DNA from 2 places in the Paeniglutamicibacter selenitireducens genome. Region 2 is predicted to be linked to the other one. Evidence: predicted binding sites of a transcription regulator. Region 2 holds the regulator's gene; the other holds the start of a gene.
What was found. Region 2 encodes LexA, which represses DNA repair genes until DNA is damaged. Its sites were predicted from a motif close to TCGAACANNTGTTCGA; they were not measured.

Region 1 (14,414 bases), on a different contig from region 2:
GTCCACGCCCGTGCCGATCTTCGAGACAACGCCGGTGGCCTCGTGGCCCAGCAGGTACGGGAAGTCGTTGCCGATGCCGCCGAGCTTGTAGTGCAGGTCGGTGTGGCAGACGCCGCAGGTGAGGATGTCAACCACGGCCTCGCCCGGTCCCGGGTCGGGGACGACGATGGTGACCGTTTCGACGGGGGCATCCTTGGCGCGGACGATGACGGCCTGGACCTTCTGGGACATGACACTCCATTCATGGGCGGACGCACCCCTGCGCCGCCCCTAGGACTTAACGAGGAAGGGTGCCGGCGGCCGTGTTCGGCCGGTGGCACCCTTCCATCCAAGCACAGGGACGCCTAGACGCGCTCGAGGACTTCCTCGATGCGGGGGTTTGTTGCGGCGGTCCCGTCGGGGAAGATCAGGGTCGGCACCGTCTGGTTGCCGCCGTTGAAGTGCTCGACAAGTTCCGCGGTGCCCTCGACCTCTTCGATGTTCACCTCGGTGTAGCCGATCCCCTTGGAGTCCATGAGGCGCTTGAGGTTGCGGCAGTATCCGCACCACGAGGTCGTGAACATGGTGACGGACCCGGCTTCGGGGATGTACGGGGCAAGTTTCTGTGTTTCGGTCATGCTTTATGTAACCACGGACGCCAGGGTCTTATTTCACGGCCCCCGGCGGGCCGGCGGTTTCCGGGCCCCGGCGTCTGCCGGTGCGGCCGACGCCCGGAACCGAGGTCGCCTGCCTCATCCAGCCCGCGAGCAGGGTCTCGTCGATGTCCGCACGGGATACAAGCTCGACGCCCCGGGTCGACTTGCCCATGCCGACGGGCGCGGCCGGCGGCACGGGTTCCAGGGCGGTGCCGTTGATGAACATGAGCTTGACATGGCCCGCAAAGCCGCCGCAGCTGAAGCACCAGCCATCGCCGACGCCGTAGTAGGCCAATCCCCATTTCACCGAACGCTGCAGGCCCGGCAGCGTCCTGGCCGCCAGCGCATCGATGGCCTCGGCAATGCCCCGCTGCGGCTGGGGAAGGCTTGCGAGGTAGGCGAAGACCGGTTTGTCCCCGTCCGCGGCCTTGGCGGGGCTTGCCCTGCCGGTCATGGCTTCGGGAAGGGCGAAGGCGCCTGTTTCCCCGACGGGTGGGGACGTGTCGCGGTTCTCCGGGTGGTGTTTGTCGCTGCTGACCATGCAGGGAATTATCCTCGGGAACCGTGAGGAATCCAGCTGCCGGATGCCTGCCCGGATACCTGCCTGGCACTGCGGCGCCGGGCCGGGAAGCCCTTTCGCGCCTTCGGCACACCGGAGCCGCGGCATTTCGGGGAATCCGCGCAGGCGATACGGTATCCATGGGACGTTCCGGGCCGCGAGCGGCCACCGGGTCCCTGCGGATACCGAGGAACTCAACGCGAAGGGGCGACGGGATGTGTGGACGATACGTGATGGCCAAGGCCATCGGCGACCTGGTGGCGGAGGCCGAGGCGGAGGCCGACGCGAACCTCGAGTTGCGCCAATCCTGGAACATTGCCCCGACCAGGGATGTGCCCATCGTCCTGGAACGCCTGATTGAGGGAGCAACTCACCGGCAGGTGCATGTCGCAAAGTGGGGGCTTGTCCCGGGCTGGGCCAAGGACCCTGCCGTCGGGGTACGCGCCTTCAACGCACGCAGCGAAACCGTCCTCGAGAAGCCGACCTTCCGTGCCGCCATCAAGGCCCGGCGCTGCGCCGTGCCCGCGGAGGGCTACTACGAATGGCTGGCCGGGGAGACGCCCAAGGCCAGGAAGCGGCCCTTCTACGTGCATCCGGCCGACGACTCGCTGATCTTCTTCGCCGGGATCTACGAATGGTGGAAGGACCCGCAGAAGGAGGACGGCGACCCGGAACAGTGGCTGCTCTCCACCTCCATCCTCACCTGCCCCTCGCCGCCGGCCGACTCCGGGGCTCCCGTGCTGGGGGAACTGAACGGCTTGCATGACCGGCTGCCGATTCCGCTTTCCCGGGACGCGCTCGCCGAATGGCTCGACCCGGAAAACCGGGATGCCGCAGGGCTTGTTGAGATGGTTCGGGCCGGGGCCTACGACGTGGCAGCCGGATGGGAACTGCGCGAGGTCGACTCCGCTGTGGGAAACGTGCGCAACAACGGCCCGGAGCTCACGGAGGAACATTCGGGCCTGTTCTAGGCCAAGGTCCGGCCCTGCCGCATGCGCTCAAGCACGAGCGCCAGGGCCGGCCAGGCACCGCGCCCGGCACGGATCCGCGCATGGGCCCGAAGCCGGAGGTCGGGGTCGTGCAGCGGCAGGATGCTCAGGCCGGGACGCGGCGGACGGTTTTCGGGCAGCAGGCCCACGCCGAGCCCCGCAAGGACCAGGTCCTCCACCAGGTCCAGGCTGTCGGACTGGTGGCGCATCGCCGGCTGGAACCCCGCCATGGAGGAGATCAACCGCAGCACCGTCTCGTCCGCCCCGTTGCGGGAGTTCCCGATCCAGTCGCTGTCCCTGAAGAAGCCGAAGACCTCCGCCGCGGCAGGGACGCTGCCGCCGGCCGCGATGCGCGCCGCGGCGTCTGCCGGCACGCCGAGCCCCCAGGGGGTGCTCCACAGTTCCATGCTCTCGATGCCCGGGCCCGGCGGGTCGGGAGCCAGGTTGTAGTCGTAGGTCAGGGCGAGGTCCAGGTCGTCGAGTTCCAGCTGGCTTAGGGCCTCGGCCGGTTCGTGTTCCATGACCTTGATGTCCACGGCCGGGTGGCGGTCCGCCAGGTCCAGGATGATGGGCATCAGCGTCCTGCGGATCGCCGTGGCGAAACCGCCCACGCGCAAGGTGCCCGAGGGGTCGGCGCCGGGATCGAGGTCCAGCCGGGCGGCATCCACCGCGGCCAGGATGGTTCGCGCATGTCCGGCAAGCCGGCGCCCGGCAGCGGTGAGGCGGACCCCGCGGCCGGAGGGCTCCAGGAGCTCTGTTCCGGCATCCCGGGACAACGCGGCGATCTGTTGCGAGACGGTGGACGTCGTGGTGCCCAGCACGTCGGCGACGGCACGCATCGAGCCAAGTCGCGCCAATTCGAGAAGGTATTGGAGGCGTCGGGTGTCCATCGTTCAATTGTGCATGATTGACGAACGATATGTTGATGATTATCGCGTGGACACGGACAAAGCCGGTGGCGTGTACTTAAACCCATGAGTACCCGCACAGCACCAGCATCCACCTCCCACTCCGCCGGGATCGGCGCCCTGATGGCTGTCGCGGCCATGGGGTGCGTGCAGCTGGGGCTCGCGGCAGCCGCCACGCTGGCCGGGACGATCGGCCCCGAGGGCGCGGGATGGCTGCGCCTGGCCTGGGCCGCGGTCATCATCGTGGCCATCGCCAGGCCCTGGAAGCAGCGTTACAGCCGCGCGGTCCTGGGAACCTGCGCCTTGCTGGGGCTGGCCACGGCCGGGATGACGATGGGTTTCATGATGGCCATCCAGACGCTGCCGCTGGGTACCGCCAGCGCCCTGGAGTTCCTGGGCCCGCTGTCGGTTGCGGTGTTCCAGGGCAGGGGCGCCGCAAGGTGGTGGGCCGTTGTCGCGGGCGTCGGGGTGCTGGGCCTGACGGAACCCTGGAGCGGCGCCGCGGATCCGGTGGGTGTGCTCTTCGCCCTGGGATGCGCCGTCTGCTGGGCCGCCTACGTGCTGCTGACCCAGCGCGCGGGCGATGCGGTGGAAGGCATCGGGGCACTGGCCATTTCCATGCCCGTCGCAGCCATCGCCGCGACGCTGGTGGTCGGGCCCGCGGTGATCGGCCAGATCGACCTGCCCATGTTGCTCATCGGCTTCGGGTTGGCGTTGCTGCTGCCCGTGATCCCGTTCAGCCTCGAGATCCTGTCCCTGCGCCGCCTGACGGCCGCGGCGTTCGGCACCCTGATGTGCCTGGAACCCGCCATCGCCCTGGTGGTCGGCCTGCTGCTCCTGGACCAGGTGCCGCGTCCGGCCGCGCTTGCCGGGATCGTCCTGGTCATCGTGGCAGGCATCGGTGCGACGAGGTCGGGCCGGAGGAAGCCCGTCGACGAGGATTCGGGGAGCACTGGGGCGCTGCCCGTGTCGGCGGGTACCGGCACCTAGCCGCCCGGGGCTCCTGCGAGCCATGTCATTGTCGCCGTCACTGCGATAGTGTGGCCGCCAGGTTGGGCGACACGAGCCCGGTCTCCCGGTGCGCCGGTCCGGCCCCTGTCGGTGCCGTGGCTGGTGCGACGTTGTTCCGTATCGATGAAAGGAAATTGACATGGCTGTTTCCGTTGAATTGGGCAAGGCCCTCGATAAGGCCCTCGAAAACGCGACCCTGGACGAAGTCCTCGACTCGCCGCCTTCGGCCCTTGCCGGGCTCACCGAGAAGCACGATGAAATCCTGGCCGGCATGGGGATCAAGACCATCCGGGATCTGGGGAGCAACAAGTACTTTGCGGTGGCCGGCGTGCTCGTCGCACTCTCCGGCAAAACCGGATAGGCGGACCACGCCACCTCGACCGCATGGCCGGAGGGCGGGTCCGGCCCCTTGCGCGGGCGGACCCGCCCTCCGCGTGCTTGGGGCCCGGATGAAGCGGTGGCCCAGGGACCGTGCACTGATACCCTCGAGTGCATGAAGCAGCACGAGCTTGAATCGCTCGCCGCCCTGCGACGGGCCAAGGACATGATCGACCGCGAATACGCCAGGCCCCTCGATGTGCCCACCATGGCGGCCGGGGCATTGATGTCCACGGCGCACTTCTCCCGGCAGTTCAAGGCCGCATACGGGCTCAGCCCGTATGCCTACCTGATGACCAGGCGGATCGAGCGTTCCATGGCCCTGCTGCGCTCGGGGATGAGCGTCACCGATGCGTGCATGGAGGTCGGGTGTACCTCCCTGGGGTCCTTCAGCAGCAGCTTCACCCAGATCACCGGCGAAAGCCCCAGCGGGTACAGGAACCGGGAGCATGCGGCGGTGGAAGCCATGCCGGCCTGCATTGCCAAGTCGGTGACAAGGCCCAAGAGCACCAAGACGCCCAGGTACTAGCCGGAGTCCCGACGGTATCGAGCAGGATCCAAGAAGCGCACCAGGCATCCTGGCCGTAGCGTGGTGCGCATGGATATTTCATTGAACTACTCGCACATCACCGTCAACGACGTCGACGAAGCCATCCCGTTCTACCGAGACGGCCTGGGCCTGAAGGTGGAGAACGACGTGTCCTCCGGCGAGCACCGCTGGGTCACCCTGGGATCGGACAGGCAGCCGGGGCTGGGCATCGTGCTCTCGGACCCGCACGCGGGCCGCTCGGAGGCGGACGGCAACGCCATCCAGGAACTGCTCACCAAGGGAGTGCTTCCGATGACGGTGTTCAGCACCGGAGACCTCGACGGCCTCTTTGAACGGGTCCGCGCCACCGGGGCCGAGATCCTCCAGGAACCCATCGACCAGCCGTGGGGCCCGCGCGACTGTGCATTCCGCGACCCGTCGGGGAACATGATCCGGGTCAACCAGCGCGCCGACTAGGCCCTCCGGGACCCGCAGGGCCCCGGCAGCAGCAAGGGGGCACCCCGCGCACGTGAAGCGGGGGTGCCCTCCTTGCCTGTGCGGCCCGGTGGCGCCTACCTGATGGGCGGGTAGGGTTCGGTCGGATCCGGCTGGCCCGGCGGGAACGGCGTGGACGGGTCCGGCGGCATCGGTACGGGCTCAGGTTCGGCCGGCGGCTGGTGCGTCGGATCGGGGTGGACCGGCGGTACCCTTTCGGGTTCCGCCGGCGGGTACGGGCGTTCCGGCGGCTGCGGAATGCTCATGGCGGGGATCCTTCCTGCAGGGGGAATTCGCACCAAGTCTAGGGTGCGTGCGGCGTCGTTGAAAGGCTCCTTCACACGGGACCGGACGTAGAATTGAGGGGTTCCACTCCTTACCGAGGACGGCCTCCCATGTCCCTCTCAACCAGCCCACTCACCACCATCATTCCCGTGACCGACGGCGAAAGGTCGCGGCGTTTCTACGAGGACACCCTGGGGCTTCCGTTCCAGGGGAAGGCTCCGGACGGCAACATGCTCTTTGCCCTTGCCGGTTCCGGGGTGCTTGCCCTGCTGAAGGACCCCGACGCGAAGCCCTCCGTGCACACCACCGCAAGCTTCGAGGTCGGCGACATCGCCGGCGTCATGAGCGAACTCGACACCAAGGGCGTCGTCTTCGAGGACTACGACCTGCCGGACCTGAAAACCGTCGACCACGTCTGTGTCCTGGGCTCGGAGAAGGCCGCCTGGTTCAAGGACCCCGACGGCAACATCCTCTGCCTCCACCAGAACGCCGCCTGAGCCGGGGCCGGAAGCACGCCGGTACCCGCGAAGATGCGGGGCCAGCCAACACGAGTCGCAAGACCCGCGGAGTGACTCCCGCATGGCCGCCGGAAGGGGACTGTGATCATCAAGAACGTGGACGGACCCGTGGAGGCTGCCGAAGCGGCCTCGAACTCTCGTGCCTTTGTGGCCGTCGCGCGGACCGGTTTTGCGGTGAGCGGGGTCCTGCATGTCTTGGTGGGGGCCATCGCCGTGCAGCTGGCCTTCGGGAAGGCGGGGGAAGCCGACCAAGGCGGAGCCATGGGCGAACTGGCTGCCAGCCCTGCGGGGTACATCCTGTTGTGGCTGGGTGCCGTGTCCTGCGTGGCACTGGCCCTGTGGCAAGCGAGCGAAGCGATTTTCGGCTACCGGCACCTGCAGAAGAAGGCAATGCTCCGGCACAGGTTTTCCGTGGCCGGGCAAGGGCTGGCGTTCCTGTTCCTGGCGCTGGCGTTTGCCTCGTTCGCGTCGGGCCGGAGCAGGGACAGCGGTGAAGCCACGAGCGATTCCTCGATCCAGGTCATGAAAGCGCCGTTCGGCCCGCAGCTGCTGATCGCGGTGGGTGTTGTCGTGGCCCTGGTGGGTGTCGCCTTTGCGGTTCGGGGAGTACGTACCTCCTTCACCCGGCAACTGAAGATGCCTGCATCCGCCCCGGCCCGAAGGTTCCTCACAATGCTTGGAATGGCGGGATACGTCGCGAAGGGCACGGCACTGTTTCTGGTCGGGCTGCTGTTCATAGTCTCGACCCTGCAGGCCGACCCGGAAGAAGCCACCGGGCTGGATGGTGCCTTGAAAGCGGTGCGCGGGCAGCCGTACGGGCCGTACGTGCTCACCCTGCTTGGCGCCGGGCTGGTGTGCTACGGCTGCTTTCAAATCACCAAGGCGAAGTTCGCCCGCATGTGAGGGTGCGCGGGTGCGGCGGCGTCCGCCCTGGGGTCTCAGATGATTTCCAGGTGGGGGCCCCGGTGGACGGCCCGGTAGATGCGGTTGCGCAGGTCGTTGGCCTGCCGGGAAGACAACGTGCTCTCCAGCGGCCTGATCGTGATGCGCAGCAAGGCGTTGTCCTGCCCCGCGCGGATGCCCAACCGTTCCCGTGCGGATTCCGGAAGCTGTCCCAGGCCCGTGCGTGAGAGGAGCTGCACGGATTCGACAAGGCCGGCGTCGTCGCCGAGCGCCCTGCGGACCACATCGCCGAGGGTTTCCTCGTCCTCCCCGGCATCGACCACCACGGAGATGTCGCGCCGTGCCGAGGGGAGCAGCGACACCGGCTTCCATGGGGACAGGTCCTGCATCTGTTGGGCCGCGCGCTCGCCGGTGGAGCGCAGGTAGCGGATGTCGGGGATTCGCTTGCGCAGCATCAAGGCGCGGTCCAGCCCCATGCCCAGGGCCAGCCCCGACCAGAGCGCGGGATCCAGCCCCGCACACCGGAGCACTTCCGGGTGGATGCGCCCGCATTCGGCCAGTTCCAGCCAGTGGCCCTCGTGCATGACATCGATCTGCCGGCCGTCCGTGGTGTAGGGGTGCACGGCTGGCGTGGCGCGCCAGCGGGCCCCGGGGAGGACCGCGTCGACAACCGTGCCGATCATCCGGGTCAGGTCCTTTTCGGTGGTGAGCGGCGTGGAGCGGATGCGCCAGAGGTCGACCTGGTGCGGTTCGCCCACGTGGGTGCGGTCCACGACATCGCGCCGGTACACCAGTCCGGGAACCGCAAGCAGCTCGTCGATGTTGGCGCGGCCCGCGTAGAGCCGCAGGGCGGCCGGAAGCTCGGCGGAGGTGTGGCTGCGCAGCATTGCGGTCGGGCTGAGGTACCGGGTGTACCGGCGGGCCCGGGTCACGTCGTTGCCGTGGTATTGCAGGCTGTCGTAGTTGTCCCTGACGGACACGATTGGCGGGTTCCTGATGATGTGGGTGGTGCAGTTCCACGACTGCCGGAGGGAATCGAGAACGCCGTGCAGCAGGGTTTGCATGGCGTGGGTGCCCTGTGCGGGGTCGCTGAGGTCGCGGACCGTGAGGGAAGCGTGGAGCTCGTCGGGCGTGAGGTAGATCGGGGGTTGCATGGTGTCTCCTGGAATGCTGCGGGGAAAGGGGGATCACCCCCGGTGGGCAGCAGTGGAGACGGCGAATGCTACGGGCGCACGTGCACGTTCCCACGGCTGGTACCCAGCCGGGGGCTCGTAAATCGTGGATCTTTGCGCATGGGTCAACGGTAGCAGGCTCCGGTGGCGGGCGCCGCGGGTTGCGGTGTTGTGCCGTCACGGCCGATGCGGTGCGCGGTTCGGCCTCGCGGCAGGAACGGGTCCGACGTTGGACCCGTGGGTGAGGACGCCAAGGGCCCGTCCGAGAGCCCGGAACAGGGGCAGCTGCGACATCGCCACGTGACGTGCTACAGGTGGCGCAGGTAGCGCCCGGGGACGTTCATGAAGGACCGCCAGTTGGTGACCAGATCCAGGTCGTCCCATTCGCTGTGCCGCAGGCCCCATGGCCCGACCTCGTAGATTTCGGCTCCCGGCAGTGCCGCCAGCAAGGGCGAGTGGGTGGACATGACGACCTGGGAGTCGCCGGCGGCCATCAGGTCCTTGAGGATTCCCACCAGGGCCATGCAGCCGGAGAACGAGAGCGCCGATTCGGGCTCGTCGAGAACCCACAAGCCGCCTTCCCGGAAGCGGTCGGCGATGAGTTCCAGGAATGATTCCCCGTGGCTCATTTCGTGGAAGCGTGGCTCCGGCCGCGTTCCCGGGTTCTGCTCGAGGTACGTGTAGAAGCCGTGCATGGTTTCCGCGCGAAGGAAGTACCCGCGTCGGCTCGCACCGGGATTGCGGATGACCTGCAGGTGCTCCTCGAGCCCGGACTCGGTGGCCCGGGTGCTGTGCATGGCACCCGTGGAACCGCCTTCCGGCGACAACCCGTAGCTGACGGCAATCGCCTCGACCAACGTCGATTTCCCCGACCCGTTTTCCCCCACCAGCACGGTGGCCGAACCCAGCTCCATGCCCTGCTCCAGCAGGTGCCTGACCGGAGCCAGGGTGGCGGGCCACTGCTTCCGGGGCGCCGGGTTTTGTGCGTGTTCGGTGATGCGTCGAACGGGGAGGTTCGAAATGTGCATGATGCCGGGAATACCCTTTCGAAGGATGCGGTGGCTGATGCTAGACGCCGGAGACCAGCCCGTCCGCACCGATGCCGAAGGCCGGGTTGTGTACGAAGTCCCAGCGGAAGCCGTCCGGATCCGCCACGCACGCGCTCGTTCCGCCCCATTCCCTGGTTGTCGGGGCTCCGATGGACGTGGCGCCGGCCGCCATCGCCATGGCGTACAGGTCTTCGACTTCTTCAACGCTGTTGGTGTTGTGTCCCAGGGACATCGGCGGTGCCTGCACCCCGTGGCCCACGTCGCCGTATTCCCCGGGCATCGAGGCGATGTTCCACAGGGCCAGCATCAAGCCGTGGCCCGCCTGGACAAAAAGGATCTGCCCGGGCATGTGGGAAATCTCGCGGAAGCCGAGGCCGCGGACGTAGAAATCGCGTGAGCGCTCGACGTCGCGCACGCCCAAGGTCAGGGCGGTGATCATGGGTGCGGGTACTGGTGTCATGGGCATGAGTCTAGCCCCCGGAACCTGTCGAAGACCTGATGCCGGGACACAAGTTGTCGTATATGTGTTCTAGTCTCACCTTGTGTAGAACATAGTTTCTAATAAAATGGATGAGTGCCCAGAAGATCCGCGCGGCGCTGCTTCCCGGAACCATGCGGCTCCCGGGGGCGGCGCCGTTTGGCGGGCGCGGGCGAGTGAGAGGTGGGGGCGTGGGCATTTTTACCCAGTCGATCGAGGTCGACTGCACACCGGCGGGGGTGCCGATTCGCATGCGCTGGCAAGGTCGGGAATACAAACTGGCCGCCGATCCGGTGCGGTGGTTCCAACGGCGCGACTGGTGGAAAGAGGAGCTGCGGGCCGAGCGGGGGCGCGGTCCGGGGCTTGTCGACTACGAGGTCTGGCGACTGCAGGTCAGGCTCGCCGGGATCGGCCCCCTGCGCACCTTCGAGGTCTCCCGCCAGGTCGACACGGGAAGGTGGCGGATCATCAGGATCCACGACGCGTGCGCGGAAAGTGCCTAGCCCTGCCCTCTGGCCGTTCGGCAAGCGGGGTGCAAGGCTGGAATCCGGTTGTTTCGCGATGGACGCAGAGGTGGTCTTGTGCAGGAAGTGTTCGATGTGGCCGTCATTGGCATGGGTCCCGGCGGGGAAGTGGCCGCCGACAGGCTGATCACCGCCGGCAAGAAGGTTGTGGTGTTCGAGTCTGAGCTCATCGGGGGCGAGTGCGCCTACTGGGCCTGCATCCCCTCCAAGACGATCCTGCGGGGACCCGAGCTCAGGGACGAAGCGGCACACACCGCCGGGGCCCGGGACCTCACGCTCGACTGGGAATTGGCGCGGGACTACCGCGACTACATGGCCAGGCACCTGGATGACAGTGCCCAGGCCGCGGGGTACCAATCCCGCGGGGCGCATGTCGTGCGGGCCAAGGCAAACATCGCGGGCCCCGGCCGTATCCTGGCCGACGGCCGCGAATACCTGGCGGACCACATCATCGTCGCCACCGGAACCGACCCGGCGTTCCCAGCCTTCCCAGCCTTCCCCGGATCGGACCTGGTCACGGTGTGGGGCAATCGCGAGGTGTACACGCTCGCTGCACTGCCCGGGGCTGTGGCCGTTGTCGGGGGAAGCGCCGTCGCCCTGGAAACCGCCACCTTCCTTGCCGGATTCGGAGCGAAGGTCGTGCTGCTCAACAGAAGCGGGCGGCTGCTGGGCCGCGAGGAACCCGAAGTCGCCGCGCTCGCCGAACGCCACCTGCGCGGATCGGGGGTGGAAGTGCGCCTGAACTGCTCGATCGCCCGTGGGCGGGTCGAGGGGGGCAGGAGCGTGCTGGTGCTTGATGACGGAAGCGAGATCGCCGTGGATGCGGCCGTCTTCGCCACGGGAAGGACCCCGCGCACCGAAGGGGTGGGCATCTCGCTGGCCGGAGGACGGCTGGATGACCGGGGGTACATTCAGGTGGACGAACACTGCCGAGCCGCGGACGGCCTCTGGGCGGTAGGGGATGTCACCGGAATCATGAGCTTCACCCATGTCGCCAAGTACCAGGGACGTGTCGTTGCCGACTGCATCCTCGGGCTGGAGCGAACGGCGGGCTACGGAGGAATCCCACGGGTGGTGTTCGCCAGCCCGGAAATCGCGGCGGTCGGACTCACCCGGAAGCAGGCCGAACTGCTCGGGATCGAAACCGAGGCCGTCAGGGTGGACCTGCCCGAAACCATCGCACGGCCCTGGACCTACGAACAAAACCCGCGAGGGGAGCTGGGCATCCTTATCGACCGGCGGCAACAAGTCATGGTCGGGGCCTGGGCGGTGGCGCCACAGGCCGGAGAATGGATCCACCACGCGGCCCTGGCCATCAGGACGCGCGTGCCACTTGCGGTCCTGCGCGACCAGGTCCCGCAATTCCCCAGCTACAACGAGGCATACCTCGTGGCACTCGACAGGCTCGGGCACCCGGGATAACCCGGCCGCCGGACACCGGTTCGCCACTTCCCGCGAAACGCCGCGACATCGGCTGCCGGCACGATCGGGCGCTCATGGCCGGCCTTGGTCCGCGCGATTTGATTAGAACAGGTGTTCTAATATGATGGCTCTACCCCCTGCACGGCGGACGGCCCACGTTGCTCCCACACCGAGACGACGGAAAACCCCCGAACCCGCACCCGGAAAACACCAGGGGCGCTGCGAAGGGAGGTGCCGCAATGCCCCAGGGATTCACCCACCTGCACGTGGCATCCGCCTTCAGTGCACACTACGGGGTCTCCTGGCCCGAGGACCTCGTCCAGGCAGCGCTCGCCGACGGCGCCGACGCCCTGGCCATCACCGACCGGGACGGACTCTACGGAAGCGTCAAACACCTCAAGGCCTGCATCACGCACGGAATGGACCCCATCCTGGGGGTGGACCTCGCAACCCTCGAACCCGACCCCCGGCCACGCGACGGCAGGACACGCAACCCCCTGCGCGTCTCCGGGCGCATCACCATCCTGGCCAAGGGACACAGCAACGGAGCCGGCTACAAGGCCCTGTGCCGCCTGGTCTCCGCCGCACACCAACCAACAACACCCGAAGGCACACGCAAACAGCACCTCGGCATCACCCCCGGGGAACTGGCAACCCACGCCCTTGACCCCGACGGCGAGCCACTGCTCACCATCCTGCTCGGGCCGAACTCCGACGTCGGACTGGCAACCCAGCACCAGCACTACGACCAGGCCCGCACCCGCATCCACCAATGGCGCACCCTCCTGGGAGAGAAGGCACTGCGGGTGGAGATCGTCACCCACCTCAACAACCCCGGGGACCGCCTCAGCACGGCACACGCGATCCGCATGCTCCGCTGCGCGGAAACCGCACACATCGCCCCCGTCCTCACCAACGCCGTCAGGTACACCGAACCCGACGGCGCCGCAACGGCCGACGTCCTTGACTCCGCACGCGCCCTCACCTCACTCGAAACCCTCAACGACATCCAGCCCAACGGACAAGGCTGGCTCAAGGCCGCCGAACACATGAGACTCCTCGCCGCCGAAATCGCCCGCGAGGCCACAAACCCCCGGATGGCAGCAACACTCCTGCGCAACACCTCGGCGCTCGCCGACTGGGCACGCCTCGACCCCGTCGCCGACACCGGATGGGGAATACCCGTGGTCCCCGAAACCCACGTCATCGGCATCACCGGGGAACCCAACCGCGAACTCGCCGCACGCGCGGAAGCGGGCATCAACAGGCTCATCCCCCGGGAGGGCAACAACCCGCACATGCGCCAACGACTGGGGGAGGAGCTGGACACCATCTCCGACCTCGGATTCGCCACCTACTTCCTCACCGTCGCCGAAGTCAGCGACATGATCACCCGCATGGGCATACGCTCCGCCGCCCGCGGCTCCGGCGCCTCCTCGCTTGTCAACTACCTCACCGGCATCAGCCAGGTAAACCCACTCACCCACGACCTGCTCTTCGAACGCTTCCTCTCCCGCGACCGCGCCACCCTCCCGGACATCGACATAGACGTCGAATCCGCCCAACGCCACACCATCTACCAAAAAATCTTCACCCGCTTCGGCGCCGACCGCGTCAGCCTCATGAGCATGCAAAACGGCTACCGCGCCAGGGGGGCGGTACGGGACGCCGGCCAGGCGCTCGGCATGGAGGAGGAAGACATCGACACCATCGCCAAGCAACTCTGGCGCTTCTCCGCTGCCTCCTTCCGCGACGCCCTGAACGAGAAACCCGAACTCGCACCCTTCGCCGACCGGCTCGGCACCGAAAAACAACTCGACCTGCTCGTGGACCTCACCGAACGCCTCGACCGGCTGCCCCGGCACATCTCTATGCACCCCTGCGGAGTCATCCTCTCCAACAACACGCTCCTGGACCGAACCCCCGTCCAACCCAGCGGACTGGACCTGCCCATGAGCCAATACGACAAACACGACATGGACCCCATGGGACTGCTCAAGCTCGACGTCCTGGGGGTACGCATGCAATCGGCCATCACCCACGCGCTCGCCGAGATCCAACGCATCCACCCCACCGCCCAGGCAGTCGCCGCCGCGGGGGGACACCAAGGCAACCGACCGGGGGAGATCCCCGCCTACATCAAACCCGACGGAGCCATCGACCTCGCCCTCGTCCCGCTCGACGACAAACCCACCTTCGAACTCATCCGATCCACCCACACCCTCGGCTGCTTCCAGATCGAATCACCCGGGCAACGGGAACTCATCGGCAAACTCGCCCCCCGCGACTTCAACGACCTCATCATCGACATCTCCCTCTTCCGCCCCGGACCCATGAAATCCAACATGGTCAAGCCCTACCTGGAAAACCGACACGGATTCGCGCCGGAGAAATACCCCCACCCCACCCTGCGGCCCGCGCTCGCCGAGACCCACGGTGTCACCGTCTTCCACGAGCAGGTGCTGCGGATCCTGCACACGATGACCGGGTGCGGGCTGGCCAAGGCCGATGTCTACCGCCGGCTGCTCGGCGGCCCGGCGGAACCCCGGGTCGAGGCCT
Region 2 (14,414 bases):
GAGGCCGAGATCCTGGCCATCGAACACACCGAAAACGGGACACGCATGATGGTCAAGGTCCGCGAGGGCCTGGCCGCGGAAGTGGAGCAATTCAGTATTCATGGCTGAGGAATCAGAAGTCATCGCCCTGCTGGACTCTGCCGTGTCCGCGATGGGCGGGCAAAGCAGGCCGGGCCAGCACGAGATGGCGAAACAGGTCGTGCGCGCCATGGAAACCGGCGAGCACCTTCTGGTGCAGGCGGGGACGGGAACGGGCAAGTCGATGGCTTACCTGGTTCCCGCCCTCGCACACGCTCTGGACTCGGAAAAGCCCGTGGTCATCTCGACCGCGACGCTGGCGCTTCAGGCCCAGATCGTGGGACGCGATGTGCCCAGGCTGCTGAAGTCCCTGAAGAACGACTTGCCCCGCGAGATGGAGGTGGCCCTGGTCAAGGGCCGCTCCAACTACGTGTGCCAGTACAAGCTCGGCGGCGGCTACCCGGACGACGACGAGGGCACCCTCTTCTCGATGGAATCCGAGGCTCCGGCCGCCGGCGGCTACTCGGACGGTCCGTCCTCCGCGCTCGGGCAGGAAATCGTGCGCCTTCGCCAGTGGGCCGAGCGCACGGACACCGGAGACCGCGACGACCTGACGCCCGGCGTCAGCGACAAGGCCTGGCGCCAGGTCTCGGTCAGCGCCATGGACTGCCTCGGCTCCCAGAAGTGCCCGATGGCCGCCGAGTGCTTCAGCGAGATGGCCCGGGCACGCGCCGCGGAATCCGATGTGATCATCACCAACCACGCGATGCTGGCCGTCTCGGCGTTCGAGGGGCTGGCGGTGCTCCCGGACTTCGACACGGTCATCATCGACGAGGCCCACGAGCTGCAGGACCGGGTGACGAGTTCGGTGACCCGCCCGCTTTCGGTCAACATGGTGCAGACCGCCGCCTCGGCGGCGCGCAAGCACTGTGCCGTGAGCGTGGACGCACTGAACCAGGGAGCAAAGGCCCTGCAGCGCAGCCTCGAGGGTGTCCCCACGGGACTGATGGCCCGGGGCCTGAATGAGGAACAGGCAGCGGCGATCAACCAAATCGCCGAGGCCGCACGCGTGGTGCTTTCCGATTCGAAGCCCGAGGCCAACGCGCCGGCGGACGGCGGGCGGCAGATGGCCCGCTCGCAGGTCATGTACCTGGTGGAGCAGTGCACCAAGATGCTTGAGATGACCGAGGAACGGGAAGTCATCTGGGCCTCCCGCCCGGGGCACTTCAGCCCGGGGGAGGGCTATGTCCAGCCGGACGAATCGAGCCAGCCCACGTTGAACGTCGCGCCCCTGTCCGTTGCAGGCAAACTGCGCGAGGGGCTCTTCGACGGCCGCACCGTCATCCTGACCAGTGCGACGCTGGCCATCGGCGCGGCCTTCGAACCCGTGGCGGGCGCGCTGGGCCTGGTCGGCGACGGCGCACCCACCTGGAACGGCGTCGATGTGGGAAGCCCCTTCGACTACCCCAAACAGGGCATCCTGTATGTGGCCAAGCACCTTCCCAAGCCCGGGCGCCAGATGTCGCAGGAGATGATCGGCGAGATCGAGGATCTGATCAAGGCCTCCGGCGGAGGGGCCTTGGTGCTCTTCACCTCGAGACGCGCCGCGGAGGAAGCGACAGAGATCCTGCGGGCCAGGCTTGACGTCCCGATCCTGTGCCAGGGCGAATCGAGCATGAAGGCCCTTGTCGACCAGTTCTCGGCCGAACCCGACACCTGCCTCTTCGGCACCATGACACTGTGGCAGGGCGTCGACGTGCCGGGCAACGCATGCCGCCTGGTGATCATCGACAAGATTCCGTTCCCGAGGCCCGACGACCCTTTGTCCTCGGCGCGCAGCCGCGATGTCGCAAAGCACGGCGGCAACGGGTTCATGGCCGTGGCGGCAAGCCATGCTGCAGTCAGGCTCGCCCAGGGCGCGGGGCGACTGATCCGTTCGGTCAACGACCGCGGCGTCGTGGCCGTCCTGGATTCCCGTCTTGCAACGGAACGCTACGGAGCCTTCCTGCGGGCTTCACTGCCGCCGCTGTGGGCGACGCCTGACAAGCCTACGGTTCTGGCGGCTCTCGAGCGGCTCAGCGAGGGCTGAGGCTTCCGCCCGGGATCCGGGCGGAAGCGGCGTTAAACGGGTCTGGGGCCGGTCGTGTTGACCGGCCCCAGACCCGTTTGTCGTACTGCGGTGTTCCTAGATGGAACGCATGACCGATACGACCTTGCCCATGACGGTTGCCGCGTCTCCGAGGATCGGTTCGTAGCGGGAGTTCTGCGGCAGCAGCCAGGTGTGGCCATCACGCTGCCGGAAGGTCTTCACGGTTGCCTCGTCGTCGAGCAGCGCCGCGACGATGTCGCCGTTGACAGCGGTCTGCTGGCGTCGCACGACCACCCAGTCGCCGTCGCAGATTGCGGCATCGATCATCGAGTCGCCGCTGACCTTCAGCATGAAGAGTTCGCCGTGGCCCACGAGCTGGCGCGGCAAGGCAAACACGTCTTCCACAGCCTGGTCGGCAAGGATCGGGGCGCCGGCGGCGATGCGTCCCACCAGTGGAACCATGGCGGTGTCGGCGGAGGTCGTCAGCTCGGAGACGTTCATGCCGTTGGCCGCCTTGAGCTCGGCCTGCCCGGAATCGGCTTCAAGCTTCGAATCGGTTTTCAGCTGCAACGGCAGCAGGATCTCCATGGCGCGCGGGCGTCGAGGATCGCGGCGGATGTAGCCGAGCTTCTCGAGCTGGCTCAATTGGTGGGTCACGCTCGAGAGGCTGGCCAGGCCGACGGCGTCGCCGATTTCCCGCATGGACGGCGGGTAGCCGTGGGCGCTGACGGACCGCTGGATGGTTTCAAGGACCTTTTTCTGGCGGATGGTCAAGCTCTTCGCGTCACGCCGGGGGGTTCTTTGTTCGGTCGTCATTCTGTGTGCCTCATCCCGATCGTCGGCGGTTGGCCCGCGCGTTCCGCAATTTGTCGGTGCGGAGTGGTGAAGTGAATTCACCGTTCCACATCACTCATGTTAGTGGACGAACACGGTGCTTTCAAAGATTTGTTCGAACCGATCTGGACACGTGTCGTTGAAAAGTGCTAGAAATGATTTACGAACTACGAACACATGTTCGAAAGATGTGTTCGAAGAATAGAAGCTTGTTCGACTCGTGGCCCGCTCGCACCGGCCCGTCGCACTCCTAGGAAAGGCAAAGACATGGCAAGCACTGCTTTCTCGGCCCCGCTCCACCTCGTTCCAGACCCCATCTCCTACTGCGCACCGCAAGAGGCTCCGCTGCGGCTGACGCGCCGGGGGAAATTCGTCCTGATCGCCATGCCGATCTTCTTCGCCACCGTGGGTGTGCTCATGCTGCTCGGCCTCTTCCTGTCGCCGGCCAAGGCATCGGCCGATGTTCCGCTCGGCGTCGAAGCCGTCAGCGTCACCGTCATCGAGGGCGACACCCTGTGGGGGCTGGCACGCGAGTTCGCCCCGCAGCTGGAACCCCGTGAAGCCATCCGGCAGATCGCCGAAATCAACAACCTCGAGGGCAACGTCCTCTTCCCAGGAACCGAGATCTTCGTTCCCTCTGCGCCGTAACCTCCACCTCCGGGCGGCGGCGCGGCCCGCGCCATATTGAGAACCGTTTGTTACCTCGTTCCACGCGGCTGATTCTGATGCCTCGGAGCACGCCCCTAGACTTAGGGGGTGAATGAACGGCTAAATCGCCTGGCAAAACTGCCCCTGCGAGAAAATCTCCAAGGTCTCGAACCTTATGGTGCACCGCAAATCGACGTTCCGATCCAGTTGAACGTCAACGAAAACACGCATCCGCTGCCCGTGGCCGTTCATCGCGCGATCGTCGAAGAGGTTTCCGCCGCTGCGCTGGGGCTCAACCGATACCCAGACCGCGAATTCACCGAACTGCGTGAACGCCTGGCCGCCTACCTCGGCCACGACTTGGCCGCCGAAAACATCTGGGCAGCCAACGGCTCCAACGAAGTGCTGCAGCAGGTCCTGCAGGCATTCGGTGGACCGGGCCGATCGGTCATGGGATTCCCTCCCACCTATTCGATGTACCCGTTGCTGGCCAGCGGAACCGACACTGCCTACATCGCTGGCGTCCGCTCCGAGGGCTACGCGCTCACCGCGGCCGACGCTGCGGAACAAGTGCGCACCGCGGCCCCCAACATCGTCTTCCTCTGCTCACCCAACAACCCGACGGGCACAGCCCTGGGGCTGGATGTCGTCGAAGCGGTCTACGAGGCCGGTGCCGCCAGCAAAGCCATCGTGATCGTTGACGAGGCCTATGCCGAGTTCGCGCACAACGGCACCCCGTCCGCGTTGTCGCTGCTGCCGGGCCGCGAGCGCCTGATCGTCTCGCGCACCATGTCCAAGGCTTTCGCGCTGGCCGGTGCCAGGCTCGGGTACCTGGCCGCGGCTCCGGAAGTCACCGACGCGATCCGCCTGGTGCGCCTGCCGTACCACCTTTCGGCGGTCACCCAGGCAACGGCAAACGCCGCGCTCAAGCACGTCGACGCGTTGCTGGCCAACGTCGAGGACATCAAGTCCCAGCGCGACCGCATCGTCAACGAACTGACCCGCATGGGGCTGCACCCGGCCTCCTCCGACTCGAACTTCGTGTTCTTCGGAGGGCTGGAGAACCCCCGCCACATCTGGGAGGGACTACTGGAAGCAGGGGTCATCATCCGCGATGTCGGCATCCCCGGGCACCTGCGCGTCACGGCAGGCACGGAAGCAGAAACCACGGCCTTCCTCGTGCGCCTGGAAGAACTGCTCGCCCAGGGTTCCCACGGGCACTAACGCTAAACTCATAGGTGCAGGGCTGCGCCGGACGCCACGACGTCCACGGCCCTGCGCTTCACATCCTCGTCTAAACGCCTGATCAAAAGGAATGTGCATGTCTGCCGAAAAACTCACGGGTCGTCGCGCTCGCCTCGAACGCACCACCAGCGAGTCCTCCGTTTTTGTCGAACTCGATTTGGACGGCACCGGCCGCTCCGAAATCAGCACCAGTGTCCCGTTCTACGACCACATGCTGACCGCACTCTCCAAGCATTCGCTGATCGACCTGACGGTGCGTGCCACCGGCGACACCCACATCGACGTCCACCACACCGTTGAGGACGTCGCCATCACCATCGGCGAGGTCCTGCGTACCGCACTCGGCGACAAGGCCGGAATCCGCCGCTTCGGCGAAGCCACTGTCCCGCTGGACGAGGCGCTGGCAAACGCCGTCGTCGACATCTCCGGGCGCCCCTACCTGGTGCACAGCGGGGAGCCGGCGGGCCAGGAATACCACCTGATCGGCGGCCACTTCACCGGGTCGCTGACGCGCCACATCTTCGAGGCGCTGACCCTGCATGCCCAGATCTGCCTGCACATGACGGTGATCGGCGGGCGGGATCCGCACCACATCGTCGAGGCGCAGTTCAAGGCCTTTGCCCGCGCGCTGCGCGAGGCAGTGGAACCCGACGCCCGCATCGGCAATGCCATCCCGTCCACCAAGGGTGCGCTGTAAATGGGTGAGCGCAAGAAGGTCACGGTCCTCGACTACGGGTCCGGCAACGTCCGTTCCGCCGTACGCGCCCTTGAGGCCGCAGGGGCAGAGGTGACGCTCTCGGCCAAGCCCGAGGACATCCTGGAATGCGACGGACTCTTCGTTCCTGGTGTCGGTGCCTACGCAGCTGTCATGCAGCAGCTCAACGAGGTCGGGGCCATCCGCTGGATCGGCCGCCGCATCGCCGGCGGCCGCCCGGTGCTGGGCATCTGCGTCGGGCACCAGGTCTTCTTCGAGGAGGGCGTGGAACACGGCGTGCGCACCCCGGGCATCGGCGAATGGCCAGGCACCGTGGAACTGCTCAAGGCGCCGGTGGTCCCGCACATGGGATGGAACACCGTCACGCCGCCGGAAGGAAGCAAGCTCTTCAAGGGCATCGAGAACGAGCGCTTCTACTTCGTGCACTCCTATGCCGTGCAGGAATGGAACTTCGACGTGGCGCAGCCCAAGATGGTTCCGCCGCAGGTGACCTGGTCCGAGCACGGGGTCCCGTTCGTGGCCGGCGTGGAGAACGGCCCGCTGTGCGCGCTGCAGTTCCACCCGGAGAAGTCCGGCGAAGCCGGCGCCCAGCTGCTGCGCAACTGGTTGGAGACGCTCTAGATGTGGACCATCCTGCTCATGGCGCTGGCCGGGCTGCTGGCCGGCGGTGCGCTGTCCCTGCGCCAGCAGCGGGCGCACCTGTCCTGGATCATTGCCTGCTGGGTCCTGGCCGGCATGGCGCTGCTCGCCGGATACCTCCTGACCTTCTGAGAACCCGCACGCCGCCGCCCGCGTGGTGGCTGCAGGGCCGGTGGCCCGCACAAACCTAAGGATCGATCATGACCAACACGCAAGAACCCATCCTCGAACTGCTCCCGGCCGTCGACGTGGCCGACGGCCAGGCGGTGCGCCTGGTCCAGGGCGAAGCCGGCTCCGAAACAGGCTACGGCGACCCGCTTGAGGCCGCATTGGCCTGGCAGAACGCCGGCGCCGAGTGGGTGCACCTGGTGGACCTCGACGCCGCCTTCGGCCGCGGCCACAACACCGAGATCCTGCGCCGCGTCTCCGAGGAGCTGACCATCAAGGTCGAGCTCTCCGGCGGCATCCGCGACGACGAGTCGCTCGAGCGCGCCCTGGAATTCGGCGCCACCCGCGTGAACCTGGGCACCGCGGCCCTGGAAAACCCCGAGTGGACGGCCCGCGCCATCGCCCGTCACGGCGAGAAGATCGCCGTTGGCCTTGACGTGCGCGGCACCACGCTGGCCGGCCGCGGCTGGACCAAGGAAGGCGGCGACATCTGGGAGGTCCTGGCACGCCTCGAGGATGCCGGGTGCGCCCGCTACGTCGTCACCGACGTGACCAAGGACGGAACGTTGCGCGGCCCGAACGTGGAACTGCTGCGCGAGATGTGCGCGCGCACCTCCAAGCCCGTCATCGCCTCCGGCGGCATCTCCAGCCTGGAGGACCTCCGCGTGCTGCGCGAGCTGGTCCCGCTCGGCGTCGAGGGGGCCATCGTGGGCAAGGCCCTCTACGCGGGCAAATTCACCATGCCGGAGGCACTGGACGTCGCGGGCCGCCGCTGACATCCACCCGCATCATCCGCCCGCCCGGCGCCAACGGGCGAGTTGCGCCACACCGCCCACCGCCCGCGTGGTGCCCGGTTCGGCGCCCCGGCAGGGCATCGGGGCCGGTCACCATGCAAATGGTGGCCGGCCCCGGTGCGTGGCGCACGATAGCATTTCGGTATGAGCGCGAATTCACCTTCTTCCCACGGGGCACCCGAAAGCCCCCGACACCTGCCCGGACACATTGCCGCGGCGCTGGCCCGTGCAGGGTCGCCCGCAGACTCCGCCGGGCAAAGTTGGGAAGGCCGCGACCTCAGCGGGGAGGGGAACCCCCTGCACAACTTCGACAACGACAACGGGCTCATCGACGCGGGGCTCCAGGCGGCGCTCGAGGCACTGGTCGCCGGAACCGGCAGCGAACAGGGCGTCCACGCGGCGCTGGCCCAGGCGCGCATCTACATCGCCGTGGTGGCCCAGCTGGCCGAAGGCGGCCTCGGCGAACACGGCTTTGCCGAGGACAAGGAAGCCGACATGGCCCTGGTGACGCTCAACGCGCCCGACGGCCGCACCGCGCTGCCGGTCTTCAGCAGCGTCGAGCGCCTGCAGGCCTGGCACGACGAGGCGCGCCCGGTGGCCGTCTACGCCCCGCGCGCTGCGCTTTCCGCAGTGGCAGAGGAAGCCCAGATGCTGGTCCTGGACCCCGGTGCCGACTACACCTTTGTGCTGCGCCGCCCCGGCATGTGGGCGCTGGCCCGGCAACAGGAATGGACCCCCAGCTACCTCAGCGAGGAGCTCGCCGCCATCGTCGCCGCGCAGGCTGGCACCGAGGAGGTGCTGGCCTCCATCCACATCGCCCCCGGCCACGGGGTGGGCAGCCGCACCTCGCAGGGCGCCAGCGTGCCCGGCGGGGGATCGGGGCCGGAGCTGCGCCTCGAGTTCACCTTCCGACCCGGCGTTGACGAGGCGAACGCACGCGCGTGCGTCTCGCGCATCCACTCGGCGCTTGCCGCGATCCCGGAGTTCGCCGAGAACGTCGACTCGCTGGAAGTAGCCCTCAAGGCCGGCCTCCCGACGCAGCAGGGCCCCGGGGCATGAAATTCGGTCGCTACGGCGAACTGCTCCGGCAGCCCGGGGTGGCCTCGCTGCTGCTGGTCGGCATGGTCGCCCGGCTGCCGCACGCCGCCGCCGGCATGCTGCTGCTGCTCCACCTGGTCAACGAGCTCGATCGCGACTGGGGGTCCGCCGGGCTTGTCGTGGCGCTGATGACCATCGGCATCGCCCTGGGCGCGCCCTGGCGCGGCCGCGTGGTGGACAGCTACGGCCTGCGCCGGGCGCTGCTGCCCTCGATCCTCGTGGAGGCCGCGGTGTGGAGCATCGTTCCGCAGGTCGAGTTCATGTGGGTGCTGCCGCTGGTGTTCCTCGGCGGGCTGTTCGCGCTGCCCGTCTTCTCCGTGGTGCGCACCGCGCTGGGCGTGATGACCACGGGGGAGACCCGCCGTTCGGCGTTCGCGCTCGATGCCATGGGCACCGAGCTGGTCTTCATCGTGGGGCCCGCCACCGCGGGCATCGTGGCCACCAGCCTGAACACCACCATCGGCATGATCGGCATCGCCGTCGCGGCCTCGCTCAGCGGCCTGGTGCTGATGATCCTGAACCCGCCCACCCGCAGCGACCAGCCCGGCGCCGTCGCCAAGAAGGCGAACCCGCACGAGGAGCGTCTGGCTGCCGAGGCATCGCTGATCGCCTCGGGCCCGGGCGGGCTGGCGAATGTCGAGGGCGAACTGATCCTGGCCGGAAGCAAGTCGACCCAGGCCCGCGTCAAGGCCCGCGGCAAGGCCTTCCGCAACAAGTTTGGCTGGGTCAGCGCCTCCGTGCTGGCCGTCTTCATCGCGGCCTCCGGCGCCGGCCTGGTGCTTTCCGGCACCGAGGTCGGAATGCTCGCGCTGCTTGACGAGAAGAACAGCTCCGGCCAGCTCGGCATCGTGTTCTTCTTCTGGTGCGGCGCCTCGCTGGTCGGCGGCCTCATCTACGGCAGCCTCAGCCGACGCATCTCGCCGATCGTGCTGCTGCTGGCCATGGCCGTGCTGACGGTGCCGATGGCCTTCGCCAACGACACCTGGACGCTTGCGCTGCTCTCGATCCCGCCGGGAATGCTCTGCGCCCCGGTGCTCTCCGCGGCCTCCGAATGGCTCACCGACCTCGTCGCGGAGAAACGCCGCGGCGAGGCCATGGGCTGGTACGGCTCCGCGCTGACCAGCGGCACCGCGCTGGGTTCCCCGATCACCGGGGCAACGGTCGACGCCCTGGGCTTCTCCGCGGCCTTCATCGCCGTGGGCTCCATCGGTGCGGCAGTAAGCGTCGCGGCGCTCGTGGCGCAGCAGGTGCGCCGCCGCCGCCGTGCGCGGGTGCGCACGCTCGTCGGCGAGGCGTAGCGGTTCCGGCCTGGCCGGACCGACTCGAAACGAACAAAAAAGTGCGGTCCCGTTTCACTTGTGAAAGTGAAACGGGACCGCACTCGTCTTGGTGGCGGGGGGTGCTAGTTCACCGGGCCGGTGAGCTTTTCGCCCGGGCCCTTGCCCGGCTCGTCCTGGATGAACGAAGCCTCGCGGAAGGCCAGCTGCAGCGAGCGCAGTCCGTCGCGCAACGGCCCTGCGTGCTGCGAGCCGATCTCCGGTGCTGCGGAGACGACAAGGCCGGCCAGTGCGGTGATCAACTTGCGTGCCTCGTCGAGGTCTTTCAGTTCTTCCGCGTCTTCGCCGGCGGCCAGCCCGCACTTGACTGCGGCGGCGCTCATCAGGTGGACGGCGGCGGTGGTGATGATTTCAACGGCTGCCACTTCGGCGATGTCGCGAATCTCGTTGGTGGCGTCCGGATTGGTTTCAGGAGTACTCATGATGCTAAGCTTTCCATAGACCGACTGAATCTGTGTATTTGGAAGCGCCACCCAAGCGGTGAATGTGACCAATCAGCCTGGATCCAGTAAGCAAGTGGAGGCCACTCCCACCCGCAGCAGCCGAATCAGGCGGCCGGGTACATTCGGTACCTGCCGCTTCGCGTGGCGGGTCAAGATGAGAAATCATCCATCGAATTTCGAGGCCTTCGCCTGCACCCGCAGCCGAGGGCCTTTCCTTTTGCCGCGGTGGCCTGAAACTACGAACTACTCAGGAGCTACACATCAGCGATCCACGCATTAATGATCGAATCCGCGTCCCAGAGGTGCGGCTCGTCGGCCCAGCCGGTGAACAGGTTGGCATTGTCCGTATTGAGGATGCTCTTCGTCTTGCCGTGGAGTCCGATCTTGATCTCGTTGAGGTTGCGCCCACCGCAAAGCCTCCCGTGTGCAAACTGATGGACTTCGGAAAGTACAAGTACGAGGCAGCGGTCAAGGCGCGCGAAGCGCGCAAGAACCAGACCAACACGGTCCTCAAGGAAATCCGTTTCCGCCTGAAGATCGACACCCACGACTACGAAACCAAGGTCGGCCACGCGCTGCGCTTCCTCGGAGCAGGCGACAAGGTCAAGGCCATGATCCAGTTCCGTGGTCGTGAGCAGCAGCGCCCGGAGATGGGTATCCGTCTGCTGGAGAAGTTTGCAGCAGCAGTTGCAGAGGTCGGCGCAGTCGAGTCGAGCCCCCGCATCGATGGCCGCAACATGGTCATGGTTGTTGGACCGCTCAAGAACAAGGCAGAAGCCAAGGCCGAAGCCCGCCGCTTGGAACAGCGCGAAAACGACAAGGCCAAGGCAGCCGACGCCAAGAACCGGATCGACACCTCGGAACCACAGGGCGACCTGGGCGGATCCGTGGCAGATGTCATCGAATCCGACATCATGGAAAAGCTTGCCAAGGTCCGTGCCGAAGCCGCAGCCGAAGAGGCCGCAGCAAAGCTCGCCCCGAAGGCAGCCCCGGTCAGGACTGCACCGGCTGCAGCCAAGGCCCCGGCCAAGGCAGCACCGGCACGCGACACCGCCCGCCCGGCGACCAAGGCCCCGGCTCGTCCGGCAGCCGCGGCCCGTCCGGCAGCAGCAGCTTCGGCACCGAAGCCTGTTGTGGCCAAGCCCGTAGCAGCACCGAAGCCGATGGCCATGCCGAAGCCGGTGGCTGCACCCAAGCCTGCGGGCAAGCCGGGTCCCAAGCCCGCAACCCGCGCCGCCAAGCCCGGGACGACCAAGTAAGGTCGCTCCGAGCGGGGCACGCTCGCAAGAGCAAACCTAGAACAACGGATTCCCTCAAACGCGGGAGTGCGCAAGATCCCCGGCCCGAAAGGACCCCGGGAGCAAGTAAGGAGAACGGCGGATATGCCGAAGTTCAAGACCCATAGTGGCGCCAAGAAGCGCTTCAAGCTCACCGGTAGCGGCAAGCTCAAGCGCCAGCAGGCTAACCGCCGTCACTACCTGGAGCACAAGTCCTCCCGCATCACCCGTCGCCTGGCCTCGGACCAGCTGGTCGCCAAGGCGGACGTCAAGACCATCAAGCGGATGCTCGGTCTCTAACACCAGTCCGTCTGGGGAATCCCTGCTGGGAATCCCGACCACTTAAAGCATTTTGCCTGGCCCAATATTTGAGGCCAGGTGGAACAGAACCAAAGGAGTACACACGTGGCACGTGTGAAGCGGGCAGTAAACGCCCATAAGAAGCGTCGCGTCATTCTTGAACGCGCCAAGGGCTACCGCGGTCAGCGTTCGCGCCTGTACCGCAAGGCCAAGGAGCAGCTGCTCCACTCGTTCGTTTACAGCTTCAACGACCGTCGCAAGCGCAAGGGCGACTTCCGTCGCCTCTGGATCCAGCGCATCAACGCTGCATCCCGCGCCAACGGCATGACCTACAACCGCATGATCCAGGGACTGAAGGCCGCATCGGTCGAGGTCGACCGCCGCATGCTGGCCGAACTGGCCGTGTCGGACTCCAAGGCTTTCGCCACGCTGGTCCAGATTGCAAAGGATGCCCTCCCGGCTGACGTCAACGCCCCAAAAGCATCTGAGGCAGTAGCAGCCGCACCTAAGGCAAAGGCCCCCCAGGCCGCTGCCAAGGCTACTGTCGTTGAAGGCTCCACCCCCGCCGAAAAGGCAGTGGCAGCCGGTGCTTACAAGGTTGTCGATGGCGAAGCGGCTCCGGCCGGCTTCATCGTCAAGGGCAACGCTCAGTCCAACAAGTACCACGTACCGGGTTCGACCTGGTACGAGCAGACTGTTGCTGAGTTCTGGTTCAAGGGCATCGAAGATGCCAAGGCCGCAGGCTTCGAACCTGCAGGTGGCGAAGCCCGCCAGCAGATCAAGGACGCCTAGTCCTTGAGCCTATAGTGCTTCAAGATGATGGGACGGAATCCTCGCGATTCCGTCCCATTGTCGTATCCCCGGTAAAGTCGTAGTCATGAATCACCCCGCAGAGAACGAAGAAACCATGACCAACGTGCGCGCCGAGAAGGTGCGCGAGGTCGCGAGACTGGCGACGCGCACCGGTCGTGCCCGCAGCGGGGAGTTCCTGGCCGAGGGCCCGCAGGCCGTCCGCGAGGCCATGAAGACGCACATCGCCCGCCAGGCAGAAGGCAAGGACGCCGTGGTGCGCTCCATCTTCGCCACCGACGACTGCCTGGACCGCTACCCGGAATTCGAGGAGATGGTTGCCAAGGCCCCCGGCGTGCGTGCCCGCCTGGTAAGTCCCGAAGTGCTTGCAGCGATGGCCGACACCGTCACCCCCCAGGGCATCGTGGCCGTGTGCGCGATTCCCGAGGTCGAGCTCGCGGACGTGCTGGCCACCAAACCGCGCCTCGTCGCAGTCCTGTGCCGCGTGCAGGACCCGGGGAACGCCGGAACCATCCTGCGTGCCGCCGACGCCGCCGGCGCCGACGCCGTGATTGTCACCGGCGGCAGCGTGGACATCTACAACCCCAAGGCCGTGCGGTCCACCGTGGGCTCCCTGTTCCACCTGCCGATCGTCTCCAACGTCTCGCTCTCTGATGCCGTAGCCGCGCTCAAGGGCCAGGGCAGCACCATCCTCGCAGCCGACGGGTACGGGGCCGCGGACCTCGACGCCCTGCAGGACGCCAGCGCCGCCCGCCGCACCGGCGGATCGTTCGAATCGGCCGAGGGCGACCCGCTCCTGGAGGACCCGACCGCCTGGCTCTTCGGCAACGAGGGCCAGGGGCTCAACGAGGACGAGCTCTCCCGTGCCGACCACCGCGTGGCAGTGCCCCTCTACGGCATCGCCGAATCGCTGAACGTCAGCACCGCGGCCACGGTCTGCCTCTACGCCTCCGCACGCGCGCAACGCCGGAGCTAGCCGCAGGGGCGCACCCCCGCAGACCCGCCTCCCTCGAACCCCGGGCGCCACGCTGGCGCCCGGGAGCCCCGTGATGCATGAAGCGGCCCCGGCACGCGATAACGTTGGAACCGAATTCAGGGTCCGGCCATCGTCGGGCCATGCGCACGAACGAAAGGGGCAGGTCCATGGCGGCCTCCGGAGGAACAAAAGCGGTAGTTGCCGCGTTGGCGGCGAACCTCACCATTGCGGTGTTCAAGTTCATCGCGTGGGCGGTCACCGCATCGTCGTCGATGCTCGCCGAAGCGATCCACTCGGTTGCGGACTCGGGAAACCAGGTGCTGCTGCTGGTGGGCGGGAAGAAGGCCCGCCGTGAGGCGGACGCCCAGCACCCCTTCGGCTACGGACGCGAACGCTACGTCTACTCGTTCATCGTTTCGATCGTCCTCTTCAGTGTCGGCGGCCTGTTCGCCCTCTACGAGGCGTGGCAGAAGTTCCTCCACCCGCACGGCATCGAGGGCAAGTGGTGGTGGGTGCCGCTGGCCGTGCTGGTCGGTGCCATCGTCGCCGAGTCGCTGTCCTTCCGCACCGCGATCATCGAGTCGAACCACGTGCGCGGCAAGCAGTCCTGGTCGAAGTTCATCCGCACCGCCAAGGCCCCGGAGCTTCCGGTGATCCTGCTTGAGGATTTCGGAGCGCTCGTCGGCCTGGTGCTGGCTCTCTTCGGCGTCAGCTTGACCCTGATCACGGGCAACGGCGTCTTCGACGCACTCGGCACCGCGTGCATCGGCCTGCTGCTGGTGCTCATCGCGATCGTCCTGGCCATGGAAACCAAGTCCCTGCTGCTGGGCGAGTCCGCGACGGCAGAACACGTCGCGGCCATCGGCGGCGCCATCACCCGTGACGGCGCCACGCTGATCCACCTCAAGACCCTGCACCTGGGCCCGGAGGAAATCCTGGTGGCAGCGAAGGTCTCCGTCGCCGAGCACTCGAGCGGCGAGCAGATCGCCGCCGAGATCGACGCGATCGAGGGCAGGATCCGCG

Region 1: the regulator LexA is predicted to act here: its motif matches at 11,959-11,974, upstream of ACSYDW_RS00595 (DNA polymerase III subunit alpha).

The regions. Positions count from the first base shown of each region.
Region 1 covers NZ_JBPULF010000001.1:146,413-160,826, reverse strand. Annotated here, with positions in the region: gene ACSYDW_RS00680 (S-(hydroxymethyl)mycothiol dehydrogenase) at 1-231, opposite strand, end outside; gene ACSYDW_RS00675 (glutaredoxin domain-containing protein) at 345-617, opposite strand; gene ACSYDW_RS00670 (DUF1801 domain-containing protein) at 646-1,176, opposite strand; gene ACSYDW_RS00665 (SOS response-associated peptidase) at 1,410-2,165, shown strand; gene ACSYDW_RS00660 (LysR family transcriptional regulator) at 2,162-3,073, opposite strand; gene ACSYDW_RS00655 (EamA family transporter) at 3,158-4,081, shown strand; gene ACSYDW_RS00650 (hypothetical protein) at 4,242-4,463, shown strand; gene ACSYDW_RS00645 (helix-turn-helix domain-containing protein) at 4,596-5,009, shown strand; gene ACSYDW_RS00640 (VOC family protein) at 5,079-5,486, shown strand; gene ACSYDW_RS00635 (hypothetical protein) at 5,582-5,770, opposite strand; gene ACSYDW_RS00630 (VOC family protein) at 5,900-6,286, shown strand; gene ACSYDW_RS00625 (DUF1206 domain-containing protein) at 6,389-7,210, shown strand; gene srmL (PheS-related mystery ligase SrmL) at 7,246-8,364, opposite strand; gene ACSYDW_RS00615 (AAA family ATPase) at 8,691-9,410, opposite strand; gene ACSYDW_RS00610 (VOC family protein) at 9,451-9,891, opposite strand; gene ACSYDW_RS00605 (DUF6504 family protein) at 10,101-10,412, shown strand; gene ACSYDW_RS00600 (dihydrolipoyl dehydrogenase family protein) at 10,491-11,855, shown strand; gene ACSYDW_RS00595 (DNA polymerase III subunit alpha) at 12,095-14,414, shown strand, end outside.
Region 2 covers NZ_JBPULF010000013.1:54,267-68,680, forward strand. Annotated here, with positions in the region: gene hflX (GTPase HflX) at 1-108, shown strand, start outside; gene ACSYDW_RS17910 (ATP-dependent DNA helicase) at 101-2,107, shown strand; gene lexA (transcriptional repressor LexA) at 2,204-2,923, opposite strand; gene ACSYDW_RS17920 (LysM peptidoglycan-binding domain-containing protein) at 3,209-3,589, shown strand; gene ACSYDW_RS17925 (histidinol-phosphate transaminase) at 3,698-4,813, shown strand; gene hisB (imidazoleglycerol-phosphate dehydratase HisB) at 4,911-5,531, shown strand; gene hisH (imidazole glycerol phosphate synthase subunit HisH) at 5,532-6,170, shown strand; gene ACSYDW_RS17940 (CG2302 family histidine operon protein) at 6,171-6,320, shown strand; gene priA (bifunctional 1-(5-phosphoribosyl)-5-((5-phosphoribosylamino)methylideneamino)imidazole-4-carboxamide isomerase/phosphoribosylanthranilate isomerase PriA) at 6,389-7,132, shown strand; gene ACSYDW_RS17950 (SseB family protein) at 7,295-8,209, shown strand; gene ACSYDW_RS17955 (MFS transporter) at 8,206-9,546, shown strand; gene ACSYDW_RS17960 (DUF1844 domain-containing protein) at 9,651-10,007, opposite strand; gene infC (translation initiation factor IF-3) at 10,331-11,287, shown strand; gene rpmI (50S ribosomal protein L35) at 11,411-11,605, shown strand; gene rplT (50S ribosomal protein L20, sunset domain variant) at 11,711-12,397, shown strand; gene ACSYDW_RS17980 (TrmH family RNA methyltransferase) at 12,483-13,391, shown strand; gene ACSYDW_RS17985 (cation diffusion facilitator family transporter) at 13,559-14,414, shown strand, end outside.